DNA from 3 places in the Streptomyces sp. NPDC043908 genome. Region 1 is predicted to be linked to each of the others. Evidence: riboswitches for the same ligand, from Rfam matches in the RefSeq annotation. Region 1 holds a riboswitch; each other region holds the start of a gene.
What was found. Region 1 has a riboswitch for cobalamin ahead of AC069K_RS31835 (ribonucleoside-diphosphate reductase subunit alpha). Riboswitches for the same ligand answer to the same signal wherever they lie in the genome.
Positions count from the first base shown of each region.

Region 2: linked by a shared signal. The riboswitch ahead of nicT (Nickel transporter NicT) and the one ahead of AC069K_RS31835 (ribonucleoside-diphosphate reductase subunit alpha) in region 1 are both predicted to bind cobalamin.
Region 3: linked by a shared signal. The riboswitch ahead of AC069K_RS16095 (cobalamin biosynthesis protein) and the one ahead of AC069K_RS31835 (ribonucleoside-diphosphate reductase subunit alpha) in region 1 are both predicted to bind cobalamin.

Region 1 covers NZ_JBWKEI010000019.1:64,524-75,036, forward strand. The annotation lists gene AC069K_RS31800 (glycoside hydrolase family 3 N-terminal domain-containing protein) at 1-1,318, opposite strand, end outside; gene AC069K_RS31805 (carbohydrate ABC transporter permease) at 1,328-2,185, opposite strand; gene AC069K_RS31810 (carbohydrate ABC transporter permease) at 2,191-3,186, opposite strand; gene AC069K_RS31815 (extracellular solute-binding protein) at 3,268-4,551, opposite strand; gene AC069K_RS31820 (GntR family transcriptional regulator) at 4,835-5,599, shown strand; gene AC069K_RS31825 (DUF3311 domain-containing protein) at 5,709-5,963, shown strand; gene mctP (monocarboxylate uptake permease MctP) at 5,984-7,591, shown strand; cobalamin riboswitch at 7,825-7,964, shown strand; gene AC069K_RS31835 (ribonucleoside-diphosphate reductase subunit alpha) at 8,095-10,473, shown strand; gene AC069K_RS31840 (ribonucleotide-diphosphate reductase subunit beta) at 10,473-10,513, shown strand, end outside.
Region 2 covers NZ_JBWKEI010000003.1:17,905-28,417, reverse strand. The annotation lists gene AC069K_RS08155 (sodium:solute symporter family protein) at 1-735, shown strand, start outside; gene AC069K_RS08150 (hypothetical protein) at 751-1,074, shown strand; gene AC069K_RS08145 (FAD-binding oxidoreductase) at 1,281-2,597, shown strand; gene AC069K_RS08140 (HAD family acid phosphatase) at 2,664-3,326, opposite strand; gene AC069K_RS08135 (aldehyde dehydrogenase family protein) at 3,685-4,995, shown strand; gene nicT (Nickel transporter NicT) at 5,107-6,336, opposite strand; cobalamin riboswitch at 6,335-6,541, opposite strand; gene AC069K_RS08125 (radical SAM protein) at 6,613-7,683, opposite strand; gene AC069K_RS08120 (peptidoglycan-binding domain-containing protein) at 7,900-8,247, opposite strand; gene AC069K_RS08115 (alpha/beta hydrolase) at 8,487-9,599, opposite strand; gene AC069K_RS08110 (HSP90 family protein) at 9,899-10,513, shown strand, end outside.
Region 3 covers NZ_JBWKEI010000006.1:290,405-300,917, forward strand. The annotation lists gene cobN (cobaltochelatase subunit CobN) at 1-1,305, opposite strand, end outside; gene AC069K_RS16090 (cobyric acid synthase) at 1,302-2,834, opposite strand; gene AC069K_RS16095 (cobalamin biosynthesis protein) at 2,831-3,760, opposite strand; cobalamin riboswitch at 3,817-4,013, opposite strand; gene AC069K_RS16100 (hypothetical protein) at 4,120-4,344, opposite strand; gene AC069K_RS16105 (inorganic phosphate transporter) at 4,373-5,632, opposite strand; gene AC069K_RS16110 (class II aldolase/adducin family protein) at 5,854-6,513, shown strand; gene AC069K_RS16115 (alpha/beta hydrolase) at 6,589-7,713, shown strand; gene AC069K_RS16120 (hypothetical protein) at 8,036-9,355, shown strand; gene AC069K_RS16125 (VOC family protein) at 9,362-9,751, opposite strand; gene ypfJ (KPN_02809 family neutral zinc metallopeptidase) at 9,877-10,513, opposite strand, start outside.

The sequences.
Region 1 (10,513 bases):
GCCCCCACGGCGTCTCGTCCCCGACCGCGATGTTCGCGACGGGGGTGAAGGCGGCCACATGGGGCGGCGCGGTCAGCGGAAGCGCGTCCCCGGTGACCCGCAGCGCCCGCCGCGCCGCGACAAGCCCAATATCGGCGCCGGGGGCAGAGCCGGAGCCGGAGCCTGTACCGGTGCCCGAGCCGGAGCCGCAGGCGGCGCCCGAGCCGGTGCCGACGCCGGAAGCGGCGCCCGCGCCGGAACCCAGGGCGGTGCCGGGCGCGGTCCCCTCCTGGATCTCCGCGCCCGGCCCCGCCCCATCCCCCCTGGCCCGCCGGGTCCACGACGCGAGCGCGCGTACCCGCTCGGCCGCGTCGGCCAGGCGTGACTCGGGCAGTTCCCCGTCGCGTACCGCCGCGACCAGGGCGTCGCGCAGCCGCAGCACGGTGTCCTCGTCCGCCAGACCGCCGCCGACGCACAGCGCGTCGGCACCGGCCGCGATCGCGAGGACCGAGCCGCGCTCGATCCCGTACGTCGAGGCGATGGCCTGCATCTCCACGGCGTCGGTGACGATCAGCCCGTCGTAGCCGAGTTCCTCGCGCAGCAGTCCGGTCAGGACACGCGGGCTCAGCGTCGCCGGGCGGGTGGGGTCGAGCGCGGGAAGCAGGATATGCGCACTCATGACCGACTTGGAACCCGCGGCGATCGCCGCGCGGAACGGCACCAGCTCACGGGCGTGCAGGGTGTCGAGGTCCACGTCGATGCGCGGCAGCGCGTGGTGCGAGTCGACCGCCGTGTCCCCGTGGCCGGGGAAGTGCTTGGTGCAGGCGGCGACCCCGGCGGACTGGAGCCCCTCGACGTACGCCGCGGTGTGCCGCGCCACCAGGTGCGGGTCGGCGCCGAACGACCGTACCCCGATGACCGGATTGCCCGGATTGGAGTTGACGTCGGCGGAGGGGGCCCAGTTGAGGTCCACCCCGCAGGCCGCCAGCCGGCGGCCCAGCTCGTGCGCCACCGCCCGGGTCAGGTCCGTGTCGTCGACCGACCCGAGCGCCAGGTTGCCGGGGAAGGACGAGCCCGTACGGACCTCCAGACGGGTGACGTCGCCGCCCTCCTCGTCGATGGCCACCAGGACGTCGTCCCGCTCGGACCGCAACTGGGACGTCAGGGCGGCCAGTTGGCCGGCCGTGGCGATGTTGCGGCCGAACAGGCCCACCGAGGTGAGGCCTTCGCCGATCCGGCGCAGCAGCCAGTCGGGGGCGGTGGTGCCGACGAAGCCGGGCTGGAGGACGGTGAGGGCGTCGCGCGTGAGTGTGTCGGTGGTGCGTGCGATCGTCGTCATGGGGCGGCGTTATCCCTTCACTGCGCCGGCCGTCAGACCCGCGGCCATCTTGCGCTGGACGAGGAGGAAGAGAGCCACGATGGGGACGGCCATCATGGTGGAGCCGGCCATCATGGGGGCGAACTCGGTGCCGTGCTGGGTGGTGAAGTTCGACAGCCACACGGTGGCGGTCTGGTGGTTCTGGCTCATCAGCATGAGGGCGTAGAGGTATTCGTTCCACGCCTGGATGAAGCCGTAAACCGAGGTGGCCACCATGCCGGGCGCCAGCAGCGGGAAGACCACGCGGACGAACGCGCCGGTGCGGCTGCACCCGTCGACCATCGCCGCCTCCTCCAGCTCCTTGGGGACGTTGACGATGAAGCCGCGCAGCGTCCAGACCGTGAAGGGGAGGATGAAGGTCAGATAGGTGAGGATCAGGCCAGTCAGCTTGTCGTACTGCCCCAGGTCGTTGAGGAGCAGGAAGACCGGGATGATCATCGCGACCAGCGGGACCATCTGGACCGCCAGGATGCCGATGATCACGATCTTCCGGCCCCGGAACGCGAACCGCGAGATGGCGAGGGCCGCCAGCAGGCCGACCGCGATGCCGATCACCACGACCACGACGGAGACGATCAGCGAGCGGCCGATCGCGCCCCAGAAGTCCCCGATGTCCAGCGCCCGGCGGAAGTTCTCGGTGGTGAGCGTCCGGGGGAAGAAGTGCGGGTCCGGGTCGATCGCGTCCTTGGCGGGCTTGAGCGCGGTGTTGAGCATCCAGTAGACCGGGAAGCCGGCGGTGGCGAAGACCAGCAGCCCGAGCAGGTTCCAGCCGAGCTTGGACTTCTTCTTGCGGGGGCGGGCGAGCGCCTGCGCGTTGGAGGCAGCCATCTCTGTTACTCCACCTCTCCGATCTTCAGCATCTGCCGCATGTACACGGCGATCACACCGAGCAGCAGCAGAACGGTCAGCAGCGCGATCGCCGAGCCCTGCGAGTAGTCGTTGACCACGAACGCCTTGTCGTACGAGTACGTGGTGAGCAGCTGGAACTCCGGCTCGGGGTGGTTGCCGCGCATCACGAAGACCTGCGGGAAGACCCCCATGTCCCAGATGACCGACAGGGTCGCCAGCATCACGATGATGGGCTTGAGGATCGGCAGCGTGACGTGCCGGAACACGCCCCAGGAGCCCGCCCCGTCGAGCCGGGCGGCCTCCTCCAGCTCCTTGGGGACCTGGGTGAGGCCCGCGCTGAGGGTGATGACCACGAACGGCACCGCCCCCCAGACCACGAGCAGCATGATCACGGCGAGGCCCTGGGTGCCGCTGGCGAACCAGTTGTGGCCGATCATGTCGACCCCGGGCACCTGGCTGAGCAGCCAGTTCAGTACGCCGAAGTCACTGTCGAACATCCACTTGAAGATGGTGATGGCGACGACGATCGGCATGCCCCAGCTCGCCACCAGGGCGATGTTGACCAGGGTCTTGACCCAGCCGGAGACCCGCTGGAGCAGCAGGGCGATCAGCATGCCCAGCACCATGGTCAGGACGACCGCGGTGAAGGCGAACAGCACGGTCCGCACGACGACGGTCCAGAACTCGCTGTCGCCGAGGACCTTGGTGAAGTTGTCGAAGCCGACCGACTCCGGGTCCTTGAAGCCCCACAGCTGCGGCTGGCCGAACTTCTGGAACGACAGGGTGACCAGGCGTACCAGCGGATAGCCGAGGACCAGGGCGAGGGCCAGGAGGCACGGGGCGAGCAGCGCCCAGGGCACCGCCGCCTGTCCCGCTCCGCGTCTGCTGACCGGCCTCTTCGGCTTTCCGGGTCCCCCACCCGGTAGTGGGTCGCGCCGCGCCGGCGGCACCTTGGCGGTGGTTGTCTCTGCGGCACTCATCGCGCGCTCCTAGCGGTCCCTCTTTCGGCACTGGCCGGGCGAGGGCCCCGTCGCTCTTCCGACGGGGCCCTCGCCCACAGGTCACTTGGTGTTGATGACCTTGTCGATCGCGGCGTCCGCGTCCTTCGCGGCCTGCTCGACCGACTTCTTGCCGGTACCGATGGCCTGGAGCATGTCCTGGAGGACCTTGGCCTTCTCGACCTGGCCCCAGCCCGGCGCCATGGGCACGAACCAGCTGGACTCGGCCGCGGTCGCCGGGACGGCCGTCTCCGGGTCCGACTTCAGCGGGGCGAGGGCCGTCTTGTTGTTGGGCAGGTTCTGCTTGGCGATCAGGCCCTTCTGGCCCTGGGTGCCGGTGAACGCGTTGATCCACTCGGCGGCGAGCGCCTGCGCCTTGGACTTGACCGGGACGGCGAGGTCGGAGCCGCCGAGGAAGACCGGCATGGCCTTGCCGGACGGGCCGGGCATCACGAAGGACTCCAGCTTGTCGGCGAGCTTGCCGACCTTGTCGTTCTCGGGGAGCGCGGCGCTGCCGCCCTCCCACGCGGCGCTGAAGATCAGCGCGGACTTGCCCTGGCCGTAGACGATCGGGCGGTCGGCCTCGTCCTTCGTCTTGTCGCCGTGCATGTACTTGCCGAGGATGTTCTTGTACTCGTTCAGGCCCTTGAGGGACTCCGGCGAGGACAGGTTCGCCTTGAACTGGCCGCCGTCCTCCTTGGCGATGGAGCCGCCGGCGTCGTACACGTACGACATGGCCGCGTACCAGTCGCGGCTCGGCTGGTACCAGGCGCTGAACTTGTCGCCCTTCTTCGCCTGGATCTTGTCCAGGTCGGCGGTCAGCTCGGTGTACGTCTTCGGGGCGGCGGTGACGCCGGCCTCGGCGGCGATGTCCTTGCGCCAGGTGGCGGTGCGGCCACCGGCGTAGTAGGGGACGCCGTAGGTCTTGCCGTCGTAGGTGACCGAGGCCTTGAGGCCGTCGAGCCAGGCCGAGGAGTTGTCGAACTTCGACGGGTCGATCTCCGCGAAGGCGCCCTTGACCGAGTAGGCGAGCATCTCGGTGTTGCCCATCTCGACCACGTCGGGGGCCTTGTCGGTGGCGAGCACGGCGTCGAGCTTGGCGTTCTTGTCCGGCCAGCCGTAGTACTCGTGGTTGATCTTCAGACCGGGGTGCTTGGCCACGATCGCGTCGTCGGCCGCCTTGACCAGGTCGGGCCAGTTCTTCTGCGCGTCGACCGTCAGCCAGACCGTCAGCGACTTGGCGTCGCCGCCCTTGGCGCCGTCGTCCTTCTTGTCGTCGTCGCCGCACGCCGCGATGCTGACCAACATGCCCGCGACGCCGATCGCCGCGATGAGCTTGCGCTTCACGCCACCCTCCTCAGGGATGCTGCAACCCCCCGCCCACCGCGAAGCCATACGACGTGTACTGCCTGTGGGGCTGGGACCTGGTCTTTAATGGTTTAGACCAGTACCCGGAGCTTGGCCTAGACCTTTAGGGGTGTCAAGGGTGTATAAGAAGGGCTGTCGCGTCCGTTATCGGACCGACACCTGAGGGAGGGCGACGACCCGTGACCGGTCCGTGCCACCATGTGAGCCGCGACAGACGGAGGAGCCGGTGACGGCAGCAGCGCAGCACTCGGGAAGGCGGGCCATGGCCACCGACGGGAGCGGTACGGAGACAGAGGCGGGCCCCGGCGCCCGGACCGCTCGCGTGCCCAAGTACTACCGCCTCAAGCGGCATCTGCTCGACATGACGGAGACCCTGCCGCCGGGGACCCCCGTGCCCCCCGAGCGCACCCTGGCCGCCGAGTTCGACACCTCCCGCACCACCGTGCGCCAGGCCCTCCAGGAGCTGGTGGTCGAGGGGCGCCTGGAGCGCATCCAGGGCAAGGGGACGTTCGTCGCCAAGCCCAAGGTCTCCCAGGCCCTGCAACTGACGTCGTACACCGAGGACATGCGCGCCCAGGGCCTGGAGCCCACCTCGCAGCTCCTGGACATCGGCTACGTGACGGCCGACGACACGCTCGCCGGGCTGCTCGACATCGCCGCGGGCGGCAGGGTGCTGCGCATCGAGCGGCTGCGGCTGGCGAGCGGCGAGCCGATGGCGATCGAGACCACGCACCTGTCGGCCAAGCGCTTCCCCGCGCTGCGCCGCTCGCTCGTCAAGTACACCTCTCTCTACACCGCCCTCAACGAGGTGTACGGGGTGCGGCTCGCCGAGGCCGAGGAGACCATCGAGACGTCGCTGGCCACCCCGCGCGAGGCCGGACTGCTCGGCACGGACGTGGGCCTGCCGATGCTGATGCTCTCCCGGCACTCCCTGGACGGCGACGGCGAGCCGGTGGAGTGGGTGCGCTCGGTCTACCGCGGCGACCGGTACAAGTTCGTCGCGCGGCTGAAGCGGCCCACCGACTGACACACGATCCGCCGTCCGGTATCCGGTACAGGGCTTCCATGGCGGGATTCCGTCCCCTAGATTTCGTGCGCATTGCATCAGGTGAGCACAGCGAGGGGACGGAGCCACCATGCCGGAAACAACGCAAACGCCGAGAGCGGTGATCACGCCGGTGCGCGTGGTCATCGCGCTCTGCCTGATCGCGCCCTTCGTGGCGATGCTGTGGGTCGGTTCGTACGCGAAGGCCGACCCGGCCCTGGCCGGGATCCCCTTCTTCTACTGGTACCAGATGCTGTGGGTGGTCATCTCGACCGCGCTCACGATGCTCGCGTACAAGCTGTGGCAGCGCGACCAGCACGGCCGCAAGGCGGGTGAGGGCAAGTGACTCTCGCAGCAGGCGACGGGGTGAACGGCGTCGCGCTCGGCGTCTTCATCTTCTTCTTCCTCGCCGTCACGGTCGTCGGCTTCATGGCCGCCCGCTGGCGCCGCGCCGAGAACGAGCACAGCCTCGACGAATGGGGCCTGGGCGGCCGCTCCTTCGGGACCTGGGTCACCTGGTTCCTGCTCGGCGGCGACCTCTACACGGCGTACACCTTCGTCGCGGTCCCGGCGGCCGTGTACGCGGCGGGCGCGGCCGGGTTCTTCGCGGTGCCGTACACGATCCTCGTCTATCCGCTCATCTTCACCTTCCTGCCGCGGCTCTGGTCGGTCTCGCACAAGCACGGCTATGTGACGACCTCGGACTTCGTCCGCGGCCGGTTCGGCTCCAAGGGCCTCTCGCTCGCGGTCGCGGTCACCGGCATCCTCGCCACGATGCCCTACATCGCGCTCCAGCTCGTCGGCATCCAGGCGGTGCTCGACGTGATGGGCATCGGCGGCTCGGGCAACTGGTTCGTCAAGGACCTGCCGCTGCTGATCGCGTTCGCGGTGCTCGCCGCGTACACCTACTCCTCGGGTCTGCGCGCCCCCGCGCTGATCGCGTTCGTGAAGGACACGCTGATCTACATCGTCATCCTGGTGGCGATCATCTACATCCCGATCAAGCTCGGCGGCTTCGACGACATCTTCGCGGCGGCCCGGCACAAGTTCGAGACGCCCAACGCGGCCGGCAAGCCCACGGGCGCACTGGTGCCCGGCGACGCGGGCCAGTGGACCTACGCCACGCTCGCCCTCGGCTCGGCGCTCGCGCTGTTCATGTACCCGCACTCCATCACGGCGACCCTCTCCTCGCGCAGCCGCGAGGTCATCCGCCGCAACACCACGATCCTGCCGCTGTACTCGCTGATGCTGGGCCTGCTCGCGCTGCTCGGCTTCATGGCGATCGCCGCCGGGGTCAAGGTCAAGAACGGCCAGCTGGCCATCCCGCAGCTCTTCGAGGACATGTTCCCGGACTGGTTCGCGGGCGTGGCCTTCGCGGCGATCGGCATCGGCGCGCTCGTCCCCGCGGCCATCATGTCGATCGCGGCCGCGAACCTGTTCACCCGCAACATCTACCGGGACTTCATCAAGCCGGACGCCACGCCCAAGCAGGAGGCGCAGGTCTCCAAGATCGTCTCGCTCCTGGTGAAGGTGGGCGCGCTGGTCTTCGTCCTGACCATGGACAAGACGGTCGCGATCAACTTCCAGCTGCTCGGCGGCATCTGGATCCTCCAGACCTTCCCCGCCCTGGTGGGCGGTCTGTTCACGCGCTGGTTCCACCGCTGGGCGCTGCTCGCGGGCTGGGCGGCCGGCATGGCGTACGGCACGCTCGCCGCGTACGGGGTCGCCTCCCCCACCCAGAAGCACTTCGGCGGCAGCTCCAAGAACATCCCCGGCATCGGTGAGATCGGCTACATCGGCCTCACCGCGTTCGTCCTGAACGTCGCCGTCACCGTCGTCCTCACGCTCGTCCTGCGGGCCGTGAAGGCCCCCGACGGGGTCGACGAGACGTCCCCGCAGGACTACACGGCGGACGCGGGCGACCCGGGCGTGGAGGTCGAACTGCCGCCGGCGACGGCGGGCTCGGCGCACTGAGCCGCACAGCGTGGGACGGGCCGCCGGGGAAACCCGGCGGCCCGTTTTCGTGGCTCCCGGGACTGCTCCGGGGAATGTCCACGACCGCCTCGCGGTTCCGCCCCACGGCCTCCGCAACCCCCTCGGGGGCGCGGGGAACCGCGCGACAGGCCGCCACCGGCCCGCGGTGAAGCAACTACCCAGCACACACACTCCGGTACGGATGCGACACAACATGTGGGGGCGCCACGACCGCCCGGCACAAGATGTATGCTCGTGCTCGCTGTCGCCGCAGGGGAATCCGGTGCAAATCCGGAACTGTCCCGCAACGGTGTACTCGTACGCGTTTGCGTACGTGTTCAGTCCGAGGACCTGCCGAACAGCCCGCCCTGACCGTCCGGTCCGGGCGCCGAGACGTCCGGGCCTCGCGGAATGGGCAGTGGACGCGGCGTACCCCCGAGGGGGTGTGTCCGTGTGCCCGCGCACTTCCCCGAGGCCCCGTGCCGAGCGAGGAGTGCCCCCACGTGACCATCGCCCCTGCGGATCCCGCTTCAGCGATCGCCGAGGAGTCGGTCGATGCCCCCGGGACCGCCCTGCTGCGGACCCTGACCGACCTCACCGCCGACCTGCCGGACACCGACCCCGGCCGTGTCGCCGCCGCCGCGCTGCGCGGCCGCAACGCGCGCTCGGACGAGGCGGAGCTGCGTGGGCTCGCCACCGAGGCCGCCGCGGGTCTGATCTCCGAGGACCCGGCGTACTCCCGCCTCGCCGCCCGGCTGCTGACGCTCACGATCGCCGAGGAGGCCGCGGGCCAGGGCTCGGTCTCGTTCTCCGAGTCGGTCGAGGTCGGCCACCGCGAGGGGCTGATCGCGGACCGCACCGCCGACTTCGTGCGGCTGCACGCGGCCCGGCTCGACGCGCTGGTCCAGACCTCCCTCGCGGACGGCGCCGACGACCGCTTCGGCTACTTCGGCCTGCGCACGCTCTACTCGCGCTATCTGCTGCGCCACCCGATCACCCGCCAGGTCATCGAGACCCCGCAGTACTTCATGCTCCGGGTCGCGGCGGGCCTGGCCGAGGACGACTCGGTGCGCGCGCTGGACGAGGTCGCCTCGCTGTACCGGCTGATGAGCCGGCTCGACTACCTGCCGTCCTCCCCCACGCTCTTCAACTCCGGCACCCGCCACCCGCAGATGTCCAGCTGCTACCTGCTGGACTCCCCGCTGGACGAGCTGGGCTCGATCTACGACCGCTACCACCAGGTGGCGCGGCTCTCCAAGCACGCCGGCGGCATCGGCCTTTCGTACTCCCGCATCCGCTCGCGCGGCTCGCTCATCCGGGGCACCAACGGCCACTCCAACGGCATCGTGCCGTTCCTGAAGACGCTGGACGCCTCGGTGGCGGCGGTCAACCAGGGCGGCCGGCGCAAGGGGGCGGCGGCGGTCTACCTGGAGACCTGGCACTCCGACATCGAGGAGTTCCTGGAGCTGCGCGACAACACCGGTGAGGACGCCCGGCGCACGCACAACCTGAACCTGGCGCACTGGATCCCGGACGAGTTCATGCGCCGGGTGGACGCGGACGGCACCTGGTCGCTGTTCTCCCCCGCCGACGTGCCCGAGCTGGTCGACCTGTGGGGCGAGGAGTTCGACGCCGCCTACCGCAGGGCCGAGGCCGCGGGTCTGGCCCAGAAGACGATGCCGGCGCGGGACCTGTACGGCCGGATGATGCGCACCCTGGCGCAGACCGGCAACGGCTGGATGACCTTCAAGGACGCCTCCAACCGCACCGCCAACCAGACGGCGGAGCCCGGCCACACGGTCCACTCCTCCAACCTCTGCACCGAGATCCTGGAGGTCACCGACGACGGCGAGACGGCCGTCTGCAACCTCGGCTCGGTGAACCTCGGCGCCTTCGTGCTGGCTTCCGGCGAGATCGACTGGGAGCGGCTGGACGAGACCGTCCGCACCGCCGTGACCTTCCTCGACCGCGTCGTCGACATCAACTTCTACCCGACCGAGCAGGCCGGCCGCTCCAACGCCAAGTGGCGTCCGGTGGGCCTGGGCGCGATGGGCCTCCAGGACGTCTTCTTCAAGCTGCGCCTGCCCTTCGACTCCCCCGAGGCGAAGGCCCTGTCGACGAAGCTCGCCGAGCGGATCATGCTCACGGCGTACGAGGCGTCCTGCGACCTCGCCGAGCGCTCGGGCCCGCTGCCCGCTTGGGAGAAGACGCGGACGGCCCGCGGTGTGCTGCACCCCGACCACTACGACGTCGAGCTGAACTGGCCGGAGCGCTGGGCGGCGCTGCGCGAGCGGATCGCCGCGGTGGGCATGCGCAACTCGCTCCTCCTCGCGATCGCCCCGACCGCGACCATCGCCTCCATCGCCGGTGTGTACGAGTGCATCGAGCCGCAGGTCTCCAACCTCTTCAAGCGCGAGACGCTCTCGGGTGAGTTCCTCCAGGTCAACGGCTACCTGGTGGAGGACCTGAAGCGGCTCGGCGTGTGGGACGCGCAGTCCCGCGAGGCGCTGCGCGAGGCGAGCGGCTCGGTCCAGGACTTCAGCTGGATCCCCGCCGACGTGCGCGCGCTCTACCGCACGGCGTGGGAGATCCCGCAGCGCGGCCTGATCGACATGGCCGCGGCCCGCACCCCGTTCCTGGACCAGTCGCAGTCGCTGAACCTGTTCCTGGAGACGCCCACCATCGGCAAGCTGTCGTCGATGTACGCGTACGCCTGGAAGCAGGGGCTGAAGACGACGTACTACCTGCGCTCGCGCCCGGCCACGCGCATCGCCCGCGCCGCGCAGGCCAGCGCCCCCATCCCCGTCCAGCAGGCCGCCCCCGACGCCGACGCGGTCGCCTGCTCCCTTGAGAACCCCGAGTCCTGCGAGGCCTGCCAGTAATGAGCTCCACCGAGAAGAACCTGCTCGACCCGGGCTTCGA
Region 2 (10,513 bases), on a different contig from region 1:
CCGAAGATCGGCACCCCGGGCTCCGACCTGACGTACAACGACGCCATCCCGTATCTGATGCAGGAGCTGCTGCCCAACGGTGTGCTCGGGATCGCCGTCACCGGTCTGCTCGCCGCCTTCATGGCGGGCATGGCGGCCAACGTGTCGTCGTTCAACACCGTCTTCACCTACGACATCTGGTCCAAGTACGTGAAGAAGGACCGGCCGGACGCGTACTACCTGCGCTTCGGGCGGCTGATCACGGCCATCGGCGTGCTGGCCTCGATCGGCACCGCGTTCATCGCGTCCAGCTTCTCCAACATCATGGGGTACCTCCAGACGCTGTTCTCCTTCTTCAACGTGCCGATGTTCGTGGTCTTCGTCATCGGGATGTTCTGGAAGCGCGCGTCCATGAAGTCCGGCGTGTGGGGGCTGGTCGCCGGCACCACCGCCGCGATGGTCAACTACTTCTGGATCTACAAGCAGGGCGTCGTCTCCATCCCCACCGACCAGGGTGCCAACTTCGTCTCCGCGATCGTCGGCTTCGCCGCCGGCGCGATCACCATGGTCGTGGTGACGCTCTTCACCGCCCCCAAGCCCGAAGCCGAACTGGCCGGCCTGGTGTACGGGACGGTCTCACCCGGCCTTGAGGAAGCGCCCGGCGAGGGCGACGGCGCCTGGTACCGCAAGCCCGCGCTGCTCGGCTGGGGAGCGGTGGTCCTCGCCGCGCTCTGCTACGTGCCCTACTCGCTCTGATCGGAGGCCAGGACCATGTCTGAACTGCAACGCGAAGTCTCCGAGCTGGAGAAGAAGTCCGCCACGGCGGCCCGGCTCTTCGACATCCGCCGGATCATCGGCGGGCTCTTCACCCTGTACGGAGTGATCGTCACCATAGCCGGGCTGACGGCCTCCGACGCCGACCTCGACAAGGCCCAGGGCGTCAACATCAACCTCTGGACCGGCCTCGGCATGCTCGCCCTCGGCCTGTTCTTCCTGGGCTGGCTCTGGCTGCGGCCCCTCGCCCCGCCCGTCCCGCAGGCCGGCGAAGACGGCAGGGACGGCGAGGACGGCGAGGACGGGCCGGCGGCGCTCTAGCCCACGGCCAGGCCCCGGCACCCGGCACCCTGCGCGCGGGACCCTCCCGAAGGGTCCCGCGCGCCCCTCTTCCCCTCCTCCCGCTCCCCCTCCGCCTCCTCCGCCCCGTCACATTTCCCCGTTCGATTCCGTCAGGGAAGTGATCGCGAAAGCCGGCCGGTGCGGTTCCGGGGGCACACGCGGAACGAGGAAGTAGGGAAAGAACCATGACGACGAGCGCTCTCGCCGAACTGCGGTCACAGGTGCGCGGCCGTGTCCTGCTGACCGGTGACGACGACTTCGACCAGGCACGACAGCCGTGGAACCTCTCCGTCCAGCAGCCCGTGTCGGCGGTCGTCGAGGCGGCCGACGCCGACGACGTCGCGGCCGTGGTGCGGTACGCGTCGGCGGCCGGGCTCGTCGTCGCGCCCCAGGCCGGCGGCCGGGGCGCCAGCGGTGACGTGGAGGGCGTGATCCTGCTGCGCACCGGCAAGCTCGACGAGCTGCGCGTGGACGCCGCCGCCCGTACCGCGCGCGTCGGCGCGGGCGTCCTGGGCGGTCAGGTCCAGGCCGTGGCGGGGCCGCTCGGTCTGACCGGGCTGCCGGGCAGCTCCCCGCTGGTCAGCGTGGTCGGCTACACCCTGGGCGGCGGGCTCAGCTGGTTCGGGCGCAAGTACGGCTGGGCCGCCGACAGCGTCACCGCCTTCGACGTGGTCACCGCCGACGGCGACCGGGCCCGGGTGACCGCCTACTCCGACGCCGAGCTCTTCTGGGCGCTGCGCGGCGGTGGCGGCGACTACGCCCTGGTCACGGCCATCGAGTACGACCTGCACCCGGCGCCCGCCCTCTTCGGCGGCCGGGTGGTCTGGCACGGCAGCCAGGCGCCGCGCGTCCTGGACGCCTTCCGCAGGATCACCGCGAACGCGCCGGACGAGCTGACCGCCTGGATCAACCTCCTCCAGATCCCGAACGGTCCCTCGCTCGTCACCGTGGACAGCACCTTCCTCGGCGAGGAGGCCGAGGGCCGGGCGCTGCTGCGCGCGCTCGACGGGATCGAGGGCGCCACCACCGACACCCGGGGCGTGCTGCCGGTGGCCCAGCTGGGCGAGATCACCGGCGAGCCGACCGAGCCCGGTCCCAGCGCGACCCGCGCCGAGCTCCTGACCGACCTGGACGACAAGGTGGCGGCGGCCCTCCTCGCGGAGCCGATCGACCCGCTCGTCGGTGTGCACATCCGCCACCTGGGAGGCGCCTTCGCCGCCCCGACGGAGAACCCGCAGGGCCCGCTGACCGAGCCGTACACCCTGTCCATGTTCGGGGTGCCGTTCTCGCCGGAGCGCGGGGCCGAGATCGCCGCCCGCCAGGAGGCGCTGGTGCAGTCCGTCGCCCCGTACGTCAGCGGACGCAAGCCCTTCACCTACCTCTCCCCCGGCGACACCGCCGCGACGGCCTTCAGGCCCGAGGCGCTGGCCCGGCTCCAGCAGGTCAAGCGCGACCGCGACCCGCGCGGCGTCCTCCGCAGCAACTTCCCCGTCCTGGGCTGACCCCGGGAGCACGGGCGGCGCCCCTCGGCCCTGGGCCGTGGGGCGCCGCTCCGCGTCCGGGGACGGTCAGGACAGCTTGCCGTCGTAGTCCGGGAGCTTGAAGGCGCGCTCCGCGTGCCCGCCCACGAGGTCGGTCGTGTTGTTGCCGATGTTGGCAATGATCGTGTAGCCGCGCGCCTCGATCTCGGCCCGCTTCTGCGTCTTGTACGTGCTGACCTCGTGGAAGAGGTCCGGCAGGTCGCGGACGTACAGACCGGTGACCGGGTAGCCCACCGCCTTGAGGTTGTACGAGGTGAGGGACTCGACGATGCCGGGCCGCGCGGTGACGAAGAAGACGGCGACGCCCCGGGAGCTCGCCTCGCGTGCCAGGGCGCGGACCGAGTCGATGGCCGGGGTCGGGAACGTCCAGAAGTGGTGGAAGTCCGTCTCCAGCGAGGTGTTGTCGATGTCCAGGACGATGGCGGGCTTCTCACCCGCGGGTGAGGCGGCCACGCGCTCCTCGATGTAGGGGCGGGCGGTGTCCACGACGGTCCGGACATCGCGCAGCCAGGTCGCGTGGTCGACGCCCTTGGGCCCGGCGATTGCGCCGGAGGCGGAGGTGCGGGCCGCGACGGAGTACGGGGCGGAAGCCGTCGGAGCGGCCTGGGAGGCGGTGGGCGCGGCGATGAGGGCGGTCGCGGCGGCGGCCACGGCGACGGCCGTGCGCGTCGTCCAAGCAGTGCGGGGCATGGGGGGTCGGTGCTCCTCTGTCGCGAGGGTGGGAGTCCGCGGGAGATCCGCCCGGGCCGTGGGGACCGGCACGTACGGCAACGGAATTGGCATGCGCACGGCCAAGAATGATCAGCCGTTGGCGCGATGTCTACCGGTCGGTAGGGAACTTCTCGTTGACGGGGGATGAATCCGCGGGAGGACCGCTCACGCCCGCACAGGACCGCCTCATACGGAAGCCGGGCGGCCGGATCCAGCCCGTTCCGCACACCCGGGAATGTATTTTGGTACCTCAACTGTTGGTATATACATCGAGCCTTTGCGGCTCGTCCGACGACCACAGCGCGGACCGACGATCCGCCCCCAGCAGCGAGGCACCATGAACCCCACCCAGGAGCAGCCCGCCGACACCGTGGCCCGGCTGCGCGCCACCTTCCGCACCGGCCGCACCAAGCCCGTCGAGTGGCGCACCACCCAGTTGCGACGCCTGCGCGAGATGCTCACCGAGCGCGGCGCGGAGCTGGTCGAGTCCCTCCACGCCGACCTCGGCAAGAGCCCGGCCGAGGTCCAGCGCACCGAGATCGGCTTCGTCGTCCGCGAGATCGACCACACCCTGGAACACCTCGCGGGGTGGCTGCGCCCCGAGCCCGCGCCCGTGCCGGAGCACCTGGGCGGGGCGACGGCCTGGACGCAGTACGACCCGCTGGGCGTGGTCCTGGTCATCGCGCCCTGGAACTATCCGGCGCAACTGCTGCTCACCCCGGTGATCGGCGCCCTGGCCGCCGGGAACGCGGTCGTGGCCAAGCCCAGCGAGATGGCTCCGGCCACCTCCGCCGTGCTGGCGCGCCTGCTGCCCGAGTATCTCGACCGGGACGCGGTGGCCGTGGTGGAGGGCGGTGTTCCCGAGACGACGGCGCTGCTGGCCGAGCGGTTCGACCACATCTTCTACACCGGCAACGGCACCGTCGGCCGTATCGTCATGGCCGCGGCCGTCCAGCACCTCACGCCCGTCACCCTCGAACTGGGCGGCAAGTCCCCGGCCTTCGTCGACCGGGACGCCGACATCGCCGGCGTCGCGGCCCGGCTGGCCGCGGGCAAGTTCCTCAACGCGGGCCAGACCTGTGTCGCGCCCGACTACGTCCTCACCGACCCCGAGACGGCCCGGGCCCTCGAACCGGCGCTGACCCGGGCGATCGAGGCGCTGTACGGGACCGACCCGCAGGCCTCCGCCGAGTACGGCCGTATCGTCAACGAGCGCCACTTCGACCGTCTGAACGGTCTGCTCGACTCCGGCCGTGTCGTCACCGGCGGCCGGGGCGACCGCGCCACCAAGTACCTCGCGCCGACCGTCCTCGCCGACGTCGACCCCAAGTCGCCGGTGATGCGGGAGGAGATCTTCGGCCCGATCCTGCCGATCGTGACGGTGTCCGACCTGGACGAGGCCATCGACTTCATCAACGACCGCGACAAGCCGCTGGCGCTGTACGCCTTCACCGAGTCCGACACCACCCGGGAGCGCCTGGCCGCCGAGACCTCATCGGGCGGCCTCGGCCTCGGGCTGCCGCTGGCCCATCTCACCGTCTCCGACCTGCCGTTCGGCGGCGTCGGGGAGAGCGGCATGGGCAACTACCACGGCCGCTACTCCATCGAGACGTTCAGCCACCGCAAGGCGGTGCTGGCCGCCGGGTGACCGACGGTCGGTGAGGGGCCCGGGACGGATCTCCGTCCCGGGGATCTCCGTCCCGGCCACGACACCCACCGGACCGGCCCCGGTCTCCCCCGCGACCAGGCGCGGGGGCCTTCAGCCGACGGCGTCCGGGGCGGGCGCGGCGCCGTCCCGGGGCGCGGGAACGGCCTCGCCCCGGGGGCCGGGTGCCGCCTCGTCGCGGGCGGCGTCCGGCGAGGTCCGGCCCGGCGCCGCGGCGGCGCGTACCGCCCACCGCTGCTCGACCCTGGCGAACCGCCAGTACGCCAGCGCCGCCGCCCACACCGCGACGAACAGGCCGACGATGATGAAGCCGACGTTGTCCAGGTCGAGGCCCGCGACCCACCCGGTGACGGCGTCCCGCAGGTCCAGCTTCTCGTGCAGCACGCCCACCAGCTCGATCGTGCCGATCAGGAAGGCCACCGCGATGGAAAGACCGGTGATGGTGAGGTTGTAGAACACCTTGCGCACCGGGTTGGAGAACGCCCACTGGTAGGCGAAGTTCATGAAGGTGCCGTCGATGGTGTCGAACAGGCTCATCCCCGCCGCGAAGAGCAGCGGCAGGCACAGCACCGCGTACCAGGGCAGTCCGGCGGCGGCGCCCGAGCCGGCCATCACCATCAGGGTGACCTCGGTGGCGGTGTCGAAGCCGAGGCCGAAGAGGAAGCCCAGCGGGTACATCTGGCCGGGGCGGGTGATCGACTTGGTGAAACGCCCCAGGAGGCGGTTCATGAACCCCCGTGAGTCCAGGTGCTGTTCCAGCGCGGCCTCGTCGTACGTCCCGGCGCGCATGGCCCGGAACACCCGCAGGATGCCGACCAGGGCCAGCAGGTTGAGGGCGGCGATGAGGTAGAGGAACGATCCGGAGACGGTCGTTCCGACCACGCCGAGGGTCTGATGGGTCGGCGAGTCGTCGTTCATCAGGGTGCCCGCGAGCTGGGCGCCCCCGGCGACCAGCGCCGCCATCACCACGACGACGCTGGAGTGCCCGAGGGCGAACCAGAAGCCGACCGACACCGGCCGTTTGCCGTCGGCCATCAACTTGCGGGTGGTGTTGTCGATCGCGGCGATGTGGTCGGCGTCGAAGGCGTGCCGCATACCGAGGGTGTACGCGGTGACGCCGAGCCCGAGGCCGAACGTCTTGGAACCGACCTCGTAGTGCTCGGGCACCACCAGCAGGAAGAGGATGCCGAACGCGACGACGTGCAGGGCGGCGATCACCGCCAGCAGCCAGGCGGTGCGTACGGTGTCCTCACGTCGCCAGTGGAATGTGGCGGCAGGGGTGGGCAGGGTCATTCGTTCACGCTCCAGCACCTCGTGGATCATTACGCGAGATGCCGTGGCCGGTCTCCTGGCTTCCGGGTGTCGCACCGTCCCCGCCTTCCCAGCGGCCTCACGGCCACCAGTGGCACAACGGGACGGGCTACCCGAAGCCGTTCATGGCCTGAACGACGTGGGGCCCGATCACAGTGGCGAGGGCCGCTCCGGTCTTGCACCGGTCTTCCCGAACACCACGGCTCGCCAACCGTAGGTGCGACCCGCCCCACCTGCAAGTCTGGCCGTGGACGCGGGTATTGCAGATCACATTCCGGGCAGCCGTGCTCACTTCGTCGCCGGCGCGACGAACGCCGGGCGGCGGTCGATGCGGGCGCGGACCTCGTCGGAACCGAAGTGGTAGTCGATGCGCCGGACGGCCTCGGCCCAGCTCCGCATGGTGCCCGCGTCGGAGAGCGCCTCGGTCACGAACGGATCGTTCCACCGTTCCACCGCACGCCGCCACAGCTCGGCCGGCGGTTCCTCCAGCAGACTGCCCACCGTCCCCTCGTAGATGAGCATGGCCCGCACCTGCCCGTCGGGCTCGACCTGGAGGGACTGGAAGTCGAGGCCGCGCGCCACCTGCTCGGGATTCATCTGCAGGGAGAAGTTGGTCGACGTGCCGACGCGGACCGTGGCGGGGGCGAGCGACTGGAGCCGCGCACGCTGCTCCTCACTGCCCAGCCGGGCGAGCTGTTCGTCCGTGAGCAGCTCGTGCTCGGCGTATCCGGCGCGGCTGCCGAGCCCCGACGGGACGGCGGCGCCGAAGTCCAGGGAGCTGAGGTGCGGGAAGCGCGGCAGGACGTCCGTGCAGAACTCCTCCAGCCGGTCGATGTTGCTCCGGACGACCGCGCAGTCGACGGCGAACGGGAGCGGGCGGTCCGCTCGCCGGTCCCGCTCCCGCGCACCGTCTTCCAGCAGCGCCAGCGCGCGCATCGCCCGGCCGAACGAACCCGCCCTGCCGCGAATTCGGTCGTGCACCTCGGGCGTGGGACCGTCGACACTCACCACGACCCGTCCGCAGACACGCGCCAGCTCTTCGGTCATCCACGGCCGGTAGTTCCAGCCGCCGGTGTAGACGAGGACCGAGATCCCCGCGCGCGTCAGCCGCTCCGCGACCTCGAAGACCCCCTTGACCAGCAGTGGTTCGCCCCCGGCGAGGGTGACCTGGACCGGGCCCAGGGTGATGATCGCGTCGGCGATCCGGAGCAGGTCCTCGTGGCTCACCTGCCGCGACGGGCGTCTGCCGGACTCCGAGTAGCAGTGGGTGCAGCGCAGCGGACAGGCGTAGGTGATGTCCCAGATGACGGACTGCGGACCGTCGGCAACCTGGTGCGCGTGCTCCGTCGCGTGCTCCATCGCATGCTCCCGTGTCCGCTCGCGGTCTCGGCGCCGGAACACCCCCCGCGCGGGCGGGGGACGTTCCGCCGGGCCCAGACTAGGAGGGGGCGGCGGGGCACGGTATCCCCAACTCTGGGGATGGCGTGGACCCGACGGAGCGCCCCGCGCCCCGCCCCGGGGGCCTTGCCGCCATCACGGACCCCGCCCCTTTCTGCTCCTGCCGCCTTCGGGCGCTCAGACGCAGGCGTGGTCCAGCAGACCGGCCCAGGTCCGGGGGCCGACCAGGCCGTCCACATCGTGGCCCCGGTAGCCGCAGACGTACTGGAAGGACTTCACCGACTTGATGGTCCCGCTGCCGAAGATGCCGTCCACGCGGGTGCGGAAGCCCTGGTCCGTGAGCTTCTGCTGGAGGAACCTGACACAGGTTCCGGTGTCGCCCTGCGACAGGAACGGCCTGCTCTGCGCGCAGCCGGCGGCGCTCGACGCGGCCGGCGCGGCCGCGTCGGCGGGGGCGAGCATGCCCGCCCCTCCCAGCACTCCCGCGCTGACCAGGGCGACGACGAGGATCCGTACCTGTTTCATGGGGCCTCCCGTTGACAGGGCGACCGCGTGTGGTGGACACGCGTGTCGCCGGACTGCGGCGGCGTGCCGATGCGCCGCCGCCGGAAGGCCACGCTAGGGAGAGCGCGGGCGCGAGGCGTCCCACAGGGGGTGGATTCACCTCCTGCAACCACAGCGGTAGCCGGCCCGCCCCTCCACCTGGCGCGGCAGCCGGGTCACGCCGCGCCGGTCGGAGGGGCGACGCCATGTGCGTTCCCGGCTCAGGACGCCGGAGTGGGTCCCTCGATCTGTTCGCTGATCCACTGCATGCTGCTCGCGTCCATCCCCTTCACATACGTCACGGCGTTGTGCCGGCCGCCCTGGATGACTTCGAGGTGGGTGTGGATGGGGCCCTTGTTGCCGTAGGTGGCGATGTACTTGTTCACCTTGGGGATGACGGACTTCTCCTTCGTGCCGTACTGGAAGGCGAGGTACACGTCCGGTCCCTTGGCGGCGATCAGCCGCCGGGAGAGCACCTCCGGGTTGTTCTCCGCCTTCTCCTGGGGGTGGCCGTTCCACAGCGGTGAGTCCGGGACGATGTCGGGGCCCGAGGCGATGACGGCCTTGAACTTGTCGGGGTGCTTGAGGACGGCCTTGAGGCCCGCGAAGCCGCCGGAGGAGGAGCCCATGAAGGCCCAGCCGTCACGCGACTTGATCGTGCGGAAGTTCTGCCGCATGAGGTCGGGCACGTCCTCGGTCAGCCAGGTGCCCATCCTGGGCTGGCCGGGGATGTCGCTGCCGTCCCAGTAGAGCCCGCCGTCGTCCGGCTTGGGGTTCAGCACCGGCATGGCCAGCAGGAACGGTTTGCCCTTGCCCTCATCGGCCCACTTGGAGATGGACGACTCCAGCTTGAGGTTGTTGTCCATCCAGTAGTTGTTGGGGAAACCGGGGCCGCCGGGGAGGGCGATCAGGACGGGGAAGCCGCTCTTGTCGTACTTGGGGTCGTCGTACTGCTTCGGCGCCCAGACCCACACCTTGCCCGTGAAGCCCGACTTCCTGCCGGTGATCTTCACGACGCCGACGTGCGTGCCGTCACCGAGCGTGCTGGAGATCTTGAAGTCGGCGGCCGGTCCCGTCGGCATCAGGGTCTTGGAGTCCACGGGCTTCTGGGGGGCGGCGCCGGGCTTGTCGTCGATCCTGCCGTACGAGATGGGGTCGCCCTTGTCGGTGAACGGCGGTATCTCGAAGTAGCTCATGACCGGCCACGCGATCGCCCCGAGCAACCCCACGCCGACGACCACGAGGAGCCATCGCCGGGCCTTGGAGGCGCGGCGGTGGCCCCGGGACTCGTACGTCTCGGCCCCGTCCCTGGTCCTGGTGGTCGCGTGCGACATCAATGGCTCCGGCTTGGTGCGGCCCCTCGGGGCACGACGGTCGTGTTCCGCCTCCGGGGATGGACAAAGCAGCTGTAAGGGTTCCAAATTTGCCAAACTGTGATCAACGTTTGACGAGGAGCGGACCGACACGGACAGTAACGAAAACGCAGGATCACGGCGCCACGGAGCGCGGAACACCGCCGAGGGCAAACCCGGAGGAGATTGTCAGTGGCCGCCCCTACGCTGATGCTCACGTCGTGATCGACGAGGGGGGCCTCGCGATCGCCTGTTTCCCTGTGCCCGCGAGGTGATGATCCATGACTTCCGCCGCCCCGACCGACGGCGCTCCGCCGGACGTCAACAGCTTCCAGGTCGACCTGCGGGGGCTGGTCGACCTCCTCTCCCACCATCTGTACTCGAGCCCGCGGGTCTACGTCCGCGAGCTCCTGCAGAACGCGGTGGACGCGGTCACGGCCCGCCGGGCGCACGACCCCGGGGCCCGCATCCGCATCCGCCTCTCCTCGGTGGGCGGCAGGGTCGCCATCGAGGACAGCGGCATCGGCCTGACCGCCGACGAGGTGCACACCCTGCTCGCCACGATCGGCCGCAGCTCCAAGCGCGGCGGGGAGCACGGTCTGGAGTCCGCCCGGCGGGAGTTCCTGGGCCAGTTCGGCATCGGCCTGCTCGCCTGCTTCGTGGTGGCCCGCCGCATCCGTGTGGTCACCCGCTCGGCGCGCACCCCCGACGCCGCCCCGGTGGAGTGGCTCGCGTGCGACGACGGGTCGTACACGGTCCGCGTCCTGCCCGACGACGCCAGGCCCGAGCCCGGTACCACCGTCCACCTCGAACCGCGCCCGGGTGCCGAGGAGTGGACCACCGCCGCGCGCGTGGAGGAGCTCGCCCGCGACTTCGGCTCCCTGCTGCCCTATGAC
Region 3 (10,513 bases), on a different contig from region 1:
CTCGCCCCAGTGCTCCAGCATGCTGTCGCGCAGCTCCGGCTCCAGCTTCTCGAACCAGGCGCGGTAGTCCGCGAGCGGCACGCGCGCGGGGGCCGCCGCGAGCTGCTCCTCGGTGAGCCACTCCACGTCGTGGCCGCCCGCGTTGATCAGCCGGTGGATCAGCTCGTCGCCGTTGTCCGGGTGGCCCTCCACCCCGTAACCGGCGTCCCGCAGCGCGTCCAGGACCCGGACCGCCGAGGCGGGCGTGTCCAGACCCACCGCGTTGCCCACGCGCGAGTGCTTGGTGGGGTAGGCGGTGAAGACCAGGGCCAGCTTCTTCTCCGCGTTCGGCTTGTGCTTCAGACGGGCGTGGCGCACCGCGATCCCGGCGACCCGGGAGGCCCGCTCGGGGTCGGCGACGTACACCGGCACCTCGTCGGGGCCCTGCTCCTTGAAGGAGAACGGGACGGTGATCAGCCGGCCGTCGAACTCGGGGATGGCGACCTGCATCGCCGCGTCCATGGGGGAGAGCGCCGCGTCCGACGCCTCCCAGACGGCCTTGGACGACGTCAGGCAGAGCCCTTGCAGCACCGGCACGTTCAGGTCGGCCAGGGCGCCGATGTCCCACGCCTCCTCGTCGCCGCCCGCGCTCGCCTGCGAGGCGGTGGTGCCGCCAGCCGCCAGGACGGTGGCGATCAGCGCGTCCGCCCGGCCCAGCGTCTCGTAGAGCGCCGGGTCCGCGCCGCGCAGCGACCCCACGTACACCGCGAGGGCGTTGGCGCCCTGGGCCTCGATGCGGTCGCACAGGACGTCGACGAAGGCGGTGTTGCCCGAGAGCTGGTGGGCGCGGTAGAAGAGCACGCCGACCGTGGGGCGGCCCTCCACGTACGCGCGCGTGCCGTGCACGCCCCACTCCGGCATCTTCTGCGGCTCCGCGAAGCCGACGCCCGTGAGCAGCACGGTGTCGGAGAGGAACCGCGACAGCTCCACGAGGTTGCCGGGGCCGCCCTCGACGAGATAGCGCAGGGCCTCGGCGACCACTCCGGCCGGGGCCGAGGACTCGGCCATCAGCTCCGCGTCCGGCACGGACTCGCCCCCCAGCAGCACCGTGGGGATGCCGGACGCCTTCAGGACGGCAAGACCGTCCTCCCAGGCGCGCTTGCCGCCCAGCAGGCGCACGACGGCCACCGACGCGCCCTCGATCAGCGCGGGCAGCTCCTCCGCCACGTCGATACGGGTGGGGTTGCCGATCCGGAAGGGCGCCCCGGAGGCCCGGGCCGCCAGCAGATCCGTGTCGGCGGTCGACAACAACAGCACAGTGCTCATGCGGGTGCTCCAGGTGCGATGAAGGGAAGTCCTGCGGGCGCGCCCTGCTCGATCAGCCGCAGGAGCGCGTCCGTGTCCGCGTGTTCTTCGATGAGGTCGCCGAGGCGGTCCAACTGCTCCTCGCGCAGCACCCCGAACGACGTGTCGGGGGCGGGCACGAAACGCCGGCCGGCGGTGCTCGCGACCCGCTCCAGGAACCGTCGTCTGAATCCGTCGCTCTCCAGTGCCCCGTGCCAGTGCGTCCCCCAGACCGCACCGACCCGGCATCCGTCCAGGCCGTTTCCGTCGTCATCGCAGATGAACCGGTCCCCGCCCAGCACTTCGGCGACACCGTGGTGGATCTCGTATCCCTCCACGCGCTCGCCCAGCGCCTCGCCGGCCGGCCGGGCGAGGGTCTTCTCGGCCGCGAACCGCACCCGCACGGGCAGCAGTCCGAGACCCGTCACGGAACCCGCCCGTGACTCGACGTCGTCCTCGATGTGTTCGCCGAGCAGCTGGTAGCCGCCGCAGATCCCCAGCACCGGGCGCCCCTCGGCCGCCCTGCGCGCCAGCTCCCGCGCCAGCCCCCGCTCCCTCAGCCACTCCAACGCCCGGACCGTGCCCCGGGTTCCCGGCACCACGACCAGGTCCGCGTCGGCCAGCTCCTCGGGCCGGTCCACGAACCGTACGATCACGCCCGGTTCGGCGGCGAGCGCGTCCACGTCCGTGAAGTTGGACATCAGCGGCACCGCGCACACCGCGACCCGCAGCACGTCCTCGCCGACCGGCGGCGCCACCACGGACTCGCGCACGGCGCCGCGCAAGGACACCCGCAGGCCGTCCTCCTCGTCGATGCCGAGCCCGTGCGCGAACGGCAGGATCCCGTACGTGTGGCGCCCGGTGAGGCCGCGCAGCATCTCGATACCGGGTTCGAGCAGCGAGACGTCGCCCCGGAACTTGTTGACGATGTACCCGGCGACCAGCGCCTGGTCCTCGCGGCTCAGCAGCGCCGTCGTCCCGAAGAACGAGGCGAACACCCCGCCCCGGTCGATGTCGCCGACCACCACCACCGGCAGCCTCGCGGCGCGCGCGATGCCCATGTTGACGATGTCGGTGCGCCGCAGGTTGATCTCGGCCGGGCTGCCCGCCCCCTCGCAGATCACGGCGTCATATGTGCCCCGCATCCGCTCCAGGCAGTCCACGACCGTGCCCAGAAGCGCCTCCTGGCGCCCGCCGTGGTAGCCGCGGGCGCTCAACTCGCCCACCGGCTTGCCCATCAGCACGACCTGGCTCGAACGGTCGCTCCCCGGCTTGAGCAGCACCGGGTTCATCAGCGCGGACGGCTCCACGCGCGCCGCCTGCGCCTGCATCGCCTGCGCGCGCCCGATCTCCGCGCCCTCGCGCGTGACGAAGGAGTTGAGGGACATGTTCTGTCCCTTGAAGGGCGCGACCTTCACACCCCGGCGCACCAGCCACCGGCAGATCCCGGCGGTGACGACGCTCTTCCCCGCGTCCGACGTGGTGCCCGCGACCAGCAGTCCGCCGCTCATGTCCGTACCTTCCTCACCGCGATCGCCACACCCAGCGCCAGCCAGCCCACCCGGCGCGACAGCCGCACCGCCCGCTCGATGTCCGCCACTTCCACCGCCCGGCCGTCCCCGTTCAGCACCGGCCGGTTCTCGACACGGCCGCCGTACGCGAGGGTGCCGCCGAGCCGTACGCCGAGCGCCCCCGCGAACGACGCCTCCACCGGCCCCGCGTTGGGGCTCGGGTGCTTGGCCGCGTCCGACCGCCACGCGCGCGTGGCGGCGCGCGGCGCGCCTCCCGCCACGACCGCGAGCGCGGCCGTGAGCCGGGCGCCCGGCCAGCCCGCCACGTCGTCCAGGCGCGCCGAGGCCCACCCGTACCGCAGATGGCGCGGCGAGCGGTGGCCGACCATCGCGTCCAGGGTGTTGACCGCGCGGAACGCCACCAGACCGGGCACGCCCGCGAGCGCCCCCCACACCAGCGCGCCGACCACGGCGTCGGAGGTGTTCTCGGCGACGGACTCGACGACCGCGCGCGCGATGCCGGGCCCGTCCAGCGACTGCGGGTCGCGCCCGCACAGATGCGGCAGCCGCGCGCGGGCCGCCTCGACGTCTCCCGCCTGGAGTGCGGCGCCGATCGCGCGGGCCTCCCGGCCCAGCGAAGTGCCGCCCACGACCGTCCAGGTGGCGGCGGCGGTCAGGGCGACGGAGGCGGCGGGACTGCGGCGTACGGCACGGGTGGCGAGCAGCGCGGCGCCCGCGGCGCCTCCGGCGCACACGGCGGTGTGCAGCGCGCCCCAGCCACGGTGGTCGCGCCACAGCGCGCGCTCCACGGCGGCCGCGGCACGGCCGAACGCGGCGACCGGGTGTCCGCGGCGGGGGTCGCCGAGGAGGAGGTCGCCGAGGAGACCGGCGGTGGCGCCGTACGCGAAAGTGCGATCGGCACGCATGGGATCAGCCCGCCGCAACGCCGCGGGGAACTCCGGTACGTCCGGGGGGTGCCGGCAACAGGCAGGCGCGCATGGCGGTATGTCCTCACTCAGGGTGTCCGCGCCCTGGTACGACGTCGACCGGCGGTGAGAGTTCCTGGCTCACGGGGATGATTCCCCGATGACAGTGGCGGGACCGCGCCGGATTCGCACCGGCTTCCTCTTCTGCCGCCGTAAATGGCTCGGGCAGTCCACCATGCCCGGGAACGCCCGTCAACTCGCTGCTGACCTGCGACGGGAGAGTGTGCGCAGGCACACAGGAAACCGCCCCCCGGCAGGGCCGGAGGGCGGTTGTGGAGGGTGCGGCGCCGGTCGTCGGCCTACTTGGCGACGATCAGGTTGATGCCGTACGCGACGGCCGCCGCGCAGAGCGCGAAGCAGAGGTAGGCGGTGGTGCGGGCCACGGCGACGTTGCCCTTGCCGGCCGCCGCCGACTGCTGCTTGCTGAGGCCGACGATGCCGACGGTGAACAGGCCCACCAGGCCGACGGTGACGATGAGGCTGACACCGAAGACGGTGCCGAGAGCTGCCCAGTCGATGTGCATGACGATTCCTTCGGGGAGCGCGGCCGGGTCAGACGACGGCCGGGCGGGCCGGGTCGGCGGGGGCGGGCGCCGGGATGGTGGCCGTCAGGTCGACGGCCGCGGCGGCGGCGGTGGGCGGCGGGGTGACCGCGGCCATCGCGGTCGTGACGACACCGGCGGGCTCGGCCGGAACGGCGGCCGGGACGTGGGTGACGTCGTTGTGGTCGACCGGCTGGCGGCGCGACAGCTTCCAGATGAAGCCGGAGCCCCCGACCAGCAGGACCGCCACGAGGACGATGCCCCAGGTGCCCCGTCCGGCGAGGAACTCGGCGCCGGCGCCGACCAGGCCCGCGGCGGGCAGGGTCAGGCCCCAGGCGATGAACATCCGGGTCGCGGTGGACCAGCGGACCACTCCGCCCTTGCGGCCGAGGCCGGCGCCCATGACGGAGCCGGAGCAGACCTGGGTGGTGGAGAGCGAGAAGCCGAGGTGCGAGGAGGCCAGGATGACGGTCGCGGCACCGGACTGGGCGGCGAAGCCCTGCGGCGGAGCCAGCTCGGTCAGGCCCTTGCCCATGGTGCGGATGATGCGCCAGCCGCCGAGGTAGGTGCCCATGGCGATGGCCATGCCGGCCGAGACGATGACCCACAGCGGGGGGTTGGCGCCCGGGTGCAGCACGCCGCCGGTGACCAGGGCGAGGGTGATGATGCCCATGGTCTTCTGCGCGTCGTTGGTGCCGTGGGCGAGCGAGACGAGGCCGGCGGAGGCGATCTGCCCGGCCCGGTAGCCCTTGGCGGTGGCCTTCTCGGCCGCCGGGTCGGCGTTCCGGTTGATCCGGTACGTCAGCCGGGTGGCCAGCATCGAGGCGACGCCCGCGACGATCGGGGCGGCGACGGCGGGCAGGAGCACCTTGGTGACGACGGTCGAGCCGTTCACCGAGGACCAGCCGGCCGACATCACGGCCGCGCCGATCAGACCGCCGAACAGCGCGTGGGAGGAGCTGGACGGCAGTCCGAGCAGCCAGGTCACCAGATTCCACAGGATGGCGCCGACGAGCGCCGCGAAGATGACCTCTGTTCGGAGGCCCTTCTCGTTGATGATCCCGCCGGAGATCGTCTTGGCGACCTCCACCGACAGGAACGCGCCGACCAGGTTGAGCGCGGCCGACATGGCGACCGCGGCTTTGGGCTTCAGGGCGCCGGTCGAGATGGTCGTGGCCATCGCGTTGGCGGTGTCATGGAAACCGTTCGTGAAATCGAACACTAGAGCTGTCACGACCACAATGGCGAGCAGCAGCGTGATGTGTTCCATTTACCCAGGCAATCGTTCGACGTCAGTGGCTGGACGAACGTAAGCAACCTGAATGAACGGAAGGTGAACTGGGCCGGACCGCACGGTGTATCCCGGCGCTTCTTGGCCGGGATTTGGGATACGCGCTTCCCCGCAGAACGGGCATATCGGCCGTAGGTCCCAGGGAGGCAGGATTCCGTTCACTCTCCCGCCCCCGGCGCGGACCCTGCGAGGATCACCCCATGGGAGAGCCGAACGACGCCGCCGAGACCGCCGAGGCCTGGGCCGAGCTGACCGCGACCGCGCGCCGCACCGCCGAGGCGGGCCTGGTCGTGGGGACCTCCGGCAACGTCTCCGTACGCGTCGGGGACCTGGTGCTCGTCACCCCCAGCGGGGTGTCGTACGAGCGGCTCGGGCCCGGCGACACCGTCGCCGTCGACCTCACCGGCCGGCAGGTCGCCGGGACCCTGCGGCCCACCAGCGAGCTCCCCCTGCACCTGGCCGCCTACCGGCACACCGACGCCCGGGCCGTCGTCCACACCCACGCCGTCCACGCCACGGCCGTCTCCACCCTGGTCACCGAGCTCCCGCCGGTCCACTACATGACCGCCGAGCTCGGCGGACCGGTCCGGGTCGCGCCCTACGCGCTCTACGGGTCCGAGGAACTCGCCGCGAACATGCTCGGCGCCCTCGACGGCCGCACCGGCTGCCTCCTCCAGAACCATGGAACGGTCACCTGCGGAGCCACCCTTTCCCAGGCGTACGACCGCACCGCCCAGCTGGAATGGATGTGCCGGCTCTGGCTCGCCGCCTCCTCCGTGCCCGGCCGCACCCCCTCCCTGCTCTCCGCCGACGACCTCGACCGGGCCGCCGAGCAGTTCCGGGGGTACGGACAGCGCTGACGTCCCGTACGCCACACGTGTCCCGGTGGGCCCCGCCCACTGGCCGTGGCGCCGCTTACTGCCGACACTGGAACGGTGCGCCCGGCTACAGCGACGGCAGCGGCCGTCACCACACTCATCGGCGTCGGCGCGGCAGCGGTGGCCGCCGGACGGTACGCGAGCGACGCGGCCCTCAAGGTGCCGCCGGGCCGCCCGCTGCCCGCCGACCCCGAGCTCACCGTGCACGCCACGGCGCCCGGGCGGATCGCCCTGACCCGCTGCCTGGCCTCGCTGCGCCCCGGTGTGTACGGCATCGAGGGCTCCGGCGTCCACGCGGTGGTCGGCGAGGTCGTCGACGTGCCGCACGCCGCGGACACCGTGGTGCGCCGCCTGGAGCGGGTCACCCGGGGGAGCCCCCAGCCCGGGGACCGGGTCCGGCTCACCCCGCAGGTCCACCACGGCACCCCGGCCGGGGCGCTGGGGCTGCGCCACGAGGACGTCGAGATCCCCGCGGAGCTCGGTGTGCTGCCCGCCTGGGTGGTGCCGGGCGCCCGCGACACCTGGGTGATCACCGTGCACGGCCTGGGCACCACCCGGGAGCACCCGCTCAACGTCATGGGATTCCTGCACCGCCACCGGCTGCCGGTGCTCGACCTCGCCTACCGGGGCGACGCGGGCGCCCCCCGCTCCCCGGACGGTCTCGGACACCTCGGCGACGCGGAGTGGCGCGACCTCGACGCCGCGATCCGCTACGCCGTACGCTCCGGCGCCCGGCACGTGATCCTGCACGGCTGGTCCACCGGCGCCACCATGGCCCTGCTCGCCGCCGCGAACTCCGGGATGCGCGAGCGGATCCGGGGCCTCGTCCTGGATTCGCCGGTGCTCGACTGGGAGGGCACCGTACGCGCCCTCGCCGTCGCGCACGGCGCCCCGGGCGCGCTGCTGCCGCTCGCCGTCCGGGCCGCGCAGGGCCGCACCGGCCCGCACGGCGGCCGGCTGCGCGGGGTGTCCGACCCGGCCGCCCTGAGCGTGCCGGCCCTGGTCTTCCACGGCCCCGGCGACACCCTGGCCTCCTGGCCCCTCACCCGCGAACTCGCCGCCCGCCGACCCGATCTGGTGACCCTTCACACGGTCCCGGACGCCCCGCACGCCGCGATGTGGAACGCCGACCCTGACCGGTACGAGGAGGCCCTGCGGCGCTTCCTGACCCCGCTCATGTGACCCGCGGTGCCGGCGCCCACCCGTGGCGCGCGCGTGCCCGCCGGCGGCGCCCCGGCGATCGGGGCGCCCGTTCCGCTTCGGCTTTCGGGCCGCCCCCGCGAGGCGCCCTCCCCGGGGCCCGCCGCCGCGTGCCCCGTCGCGCCGGGCCGGTGCGAAAGGCAGGTGCCCGCCATTCCGTTTGGGCTTTCCGGCCGTCAACGGGAAGACTGCATCCGTGACGTCCCGGAAGCCTGATGAGAAGTTGCCGCGAGACTCCAGACTGCGGCTTGTCCGCACACCGCACGCGAAGGACGCCCGGCCCCTCGCCAGCGCCCGCCGCGCCGTGAGCGACCGCCGCTCCCGGGCGTCCCGGCCGCCCGAGGGCACCCCGGCCCCCGCCGAACTGGCCCGCCAGGCCAGAGCGGTGCTCGCGGACGCCGTACGCGTCGCCCGCTGGGCCGACGCCGAGCGCGCCCGGGGCACCGCGCCGCGCCCCGCCCCGGCCGGCACCCTCTCCGGCGCCGCCGCCGAACAGGCCTCCGTCACCCTGGGCCTGACACCCGCCCAGGTGCGGGCCGGCTGGGACCGCGCCCGGCTCGCCGGACTCGTCGAGCTGCACGGCGGCACCGCCCGCCCCGGCTGGCGGCTGCGCGCGTGGGACCGCGACGACGCCGCCGTGCTGCGCGGCTGGGTCGCCCTCTTCGACGCCTGGTCGATCGTCCACCCCGCTCCGGCCGCCATCGCGCCCGCCGCCGTGGCCGAGGTCGTCGAAGCCGTCCCCCAGGTGCTCTCCCTCCTCCAGCTCTCGGCCGGTCCCGTCCTCGTACCGGCCCTGCTCGACCTGCTCGGCCAGCGCGTCGCCGAACTGCGCGACGAGCGCTGCGAGGTGCCCGACGGCACCGGCGCGGACGCCGCCGGCGGGGATCGCCCCGCCTCCCTCGCCTTCCTCTCCCTCCTCCTCGACTGGGCCCTCGCCGGGCTCGCCGCCGTCGGCGCGCTCACCCTCGGCGAGGGCTCGGCCACCCTCACCCCGCTCGGCAACTGGGCGGTGTGGGTCAAGCTGGAGCAGATCTGCGTCGCCGCGCAGAGCCCGGCCGGCAACATCGAGCAGTCCGCCGAGGACATGCTGCGCGGCTGCGCCCGGCTCACCCCCGGCCCCGCCCGCGCCGAGTACCGCGCCTGGCTCGCCGCCCGGCCCGTCGGCAGCGCGGTGACGGAGCTGCTCGACGCGGCCCGGGGCGAGGACGCCCTGGTGCGCGGGCTCGCCTTCGAGGCGCTCCGGGTCGTCGGCGCGCCCGCCGAACCCGAGGTGCGCGCCGCCACCGACGAGATCTTCCTGCGCCCCTACGCCCTGCTGTGGCTCGCCGAGCACGAGGGCACCGACCCCGAGGACGCCACCGCCGTCCTCACCCGCGAGGAGTCCACCTGGCTGTGGGTCGACACCGCCGCGGCCGTCGCCGACCACGGCGAGGTCGACCTGATGGTGCGCCACCTCGACTCCGCCGTGCAGGGCACCGTCCCGGCCCTGCTCGACGAGGTCAGGGCCGTCGGCCACCCCCGGACCGTGCAGGTCCTGGTGGCCCTGGCGGCCGCCCATCCGGACCCGGCCCTCGCCAAGGCCGTGCGCCGCGCGGCCTTCCAGGTCCACACGAGCGGGGTGTAGCCGGGGTCAGCCGGCCGCGCCGGGGGCGTACGTACCGAAGCTCCACACGTTGCCCTCGGCGTCGCGCGCCATGTAGTCGCGCGAGCCGTAGTCCTGGTCGGTGGGCTCCATCAGGATCTCCACGCCGTGCTCCACCGCCCGCTTGTGGTGCGCGTCCACGTCGTCCACCACCACATAGACGCCCACCGGGCCCGCGTCGCGCAGGGCGTTGGCGAAGACGCCGCCCCGGCCCTTGGAGCCGAGCATCACCACGCCGGTGCCGCTGGCCAGTTCGGCGTGGAGCACCTGGCCCTCCGCGTCCTCGAACACCGCCGTCTCCGTGAACCCGAAGGCGTCCCTCAGCAGCCCGATCGCGGCTTTCGCGTCCCTGTACAGAATCGTCGGATACACACTCATGACGTACTCCCGTCCCTGTCGCCGCCGTCGTCGTAGCGGCCCGCTGTGACCTGGATCTCAGTCTCGCACCCGGCACTGACAACGCCCCGGGGGCCGTGCGCGGGCGGCCCGGAAGACCCGGCGGCTCAGCGGGCGAACGTGTCGCAGCGGGCCGTGTCGCCCGACTGGAACCCGGTACGGAACCACTGCTGACGCTGCTGGGCCGAGCCGTGCGTCCAGGTCTCGGGGGTGACCCGGCCCTGGAACCTCTCCTGGATCCGGTCGTCGCCCACGGCCGCCGCCGCGTCCAGGCCGTCCCTGACGTCCTGGTCGCTCAGCCGGGTCAGCAGCGGCCTGCCGGTTCTGGGATCCGGTGTGGTCGTCGCGTGGTGCGCCCACACCCCGGCGTAGCAGTCGGCCTGGAGCTCGACCCTGACGGAGGCGCTGCCCGCGCCCTGCCGCCCGTCCTGGGACCGGGCGAGGGTGCCCATCAGGTTCTGGATGTGGTGCCCGTACTCGTGCGCCACCACGTACGCCTGGGCGAACGGGCCGCCCGTGGAGCCGAACTTGGTCCGCAGGTCGTCGAAGAACCCCAGGTCCAGATAGACCTGCCGGTCGCCCGGGCAGTAGAACGGCCCCACCGCCGAGGTCGCCGTCCCGCACGCGGTGGGGACGCGGCCGGTGAAGAAGACCGTCTGCGCGGACGTGTAGCGCCCGCCCCGGCGCGGGAGCTCCTGCGACCAGAAGTCCTGCACGCTGTTGACGACCGCCAGGACGCGGCAG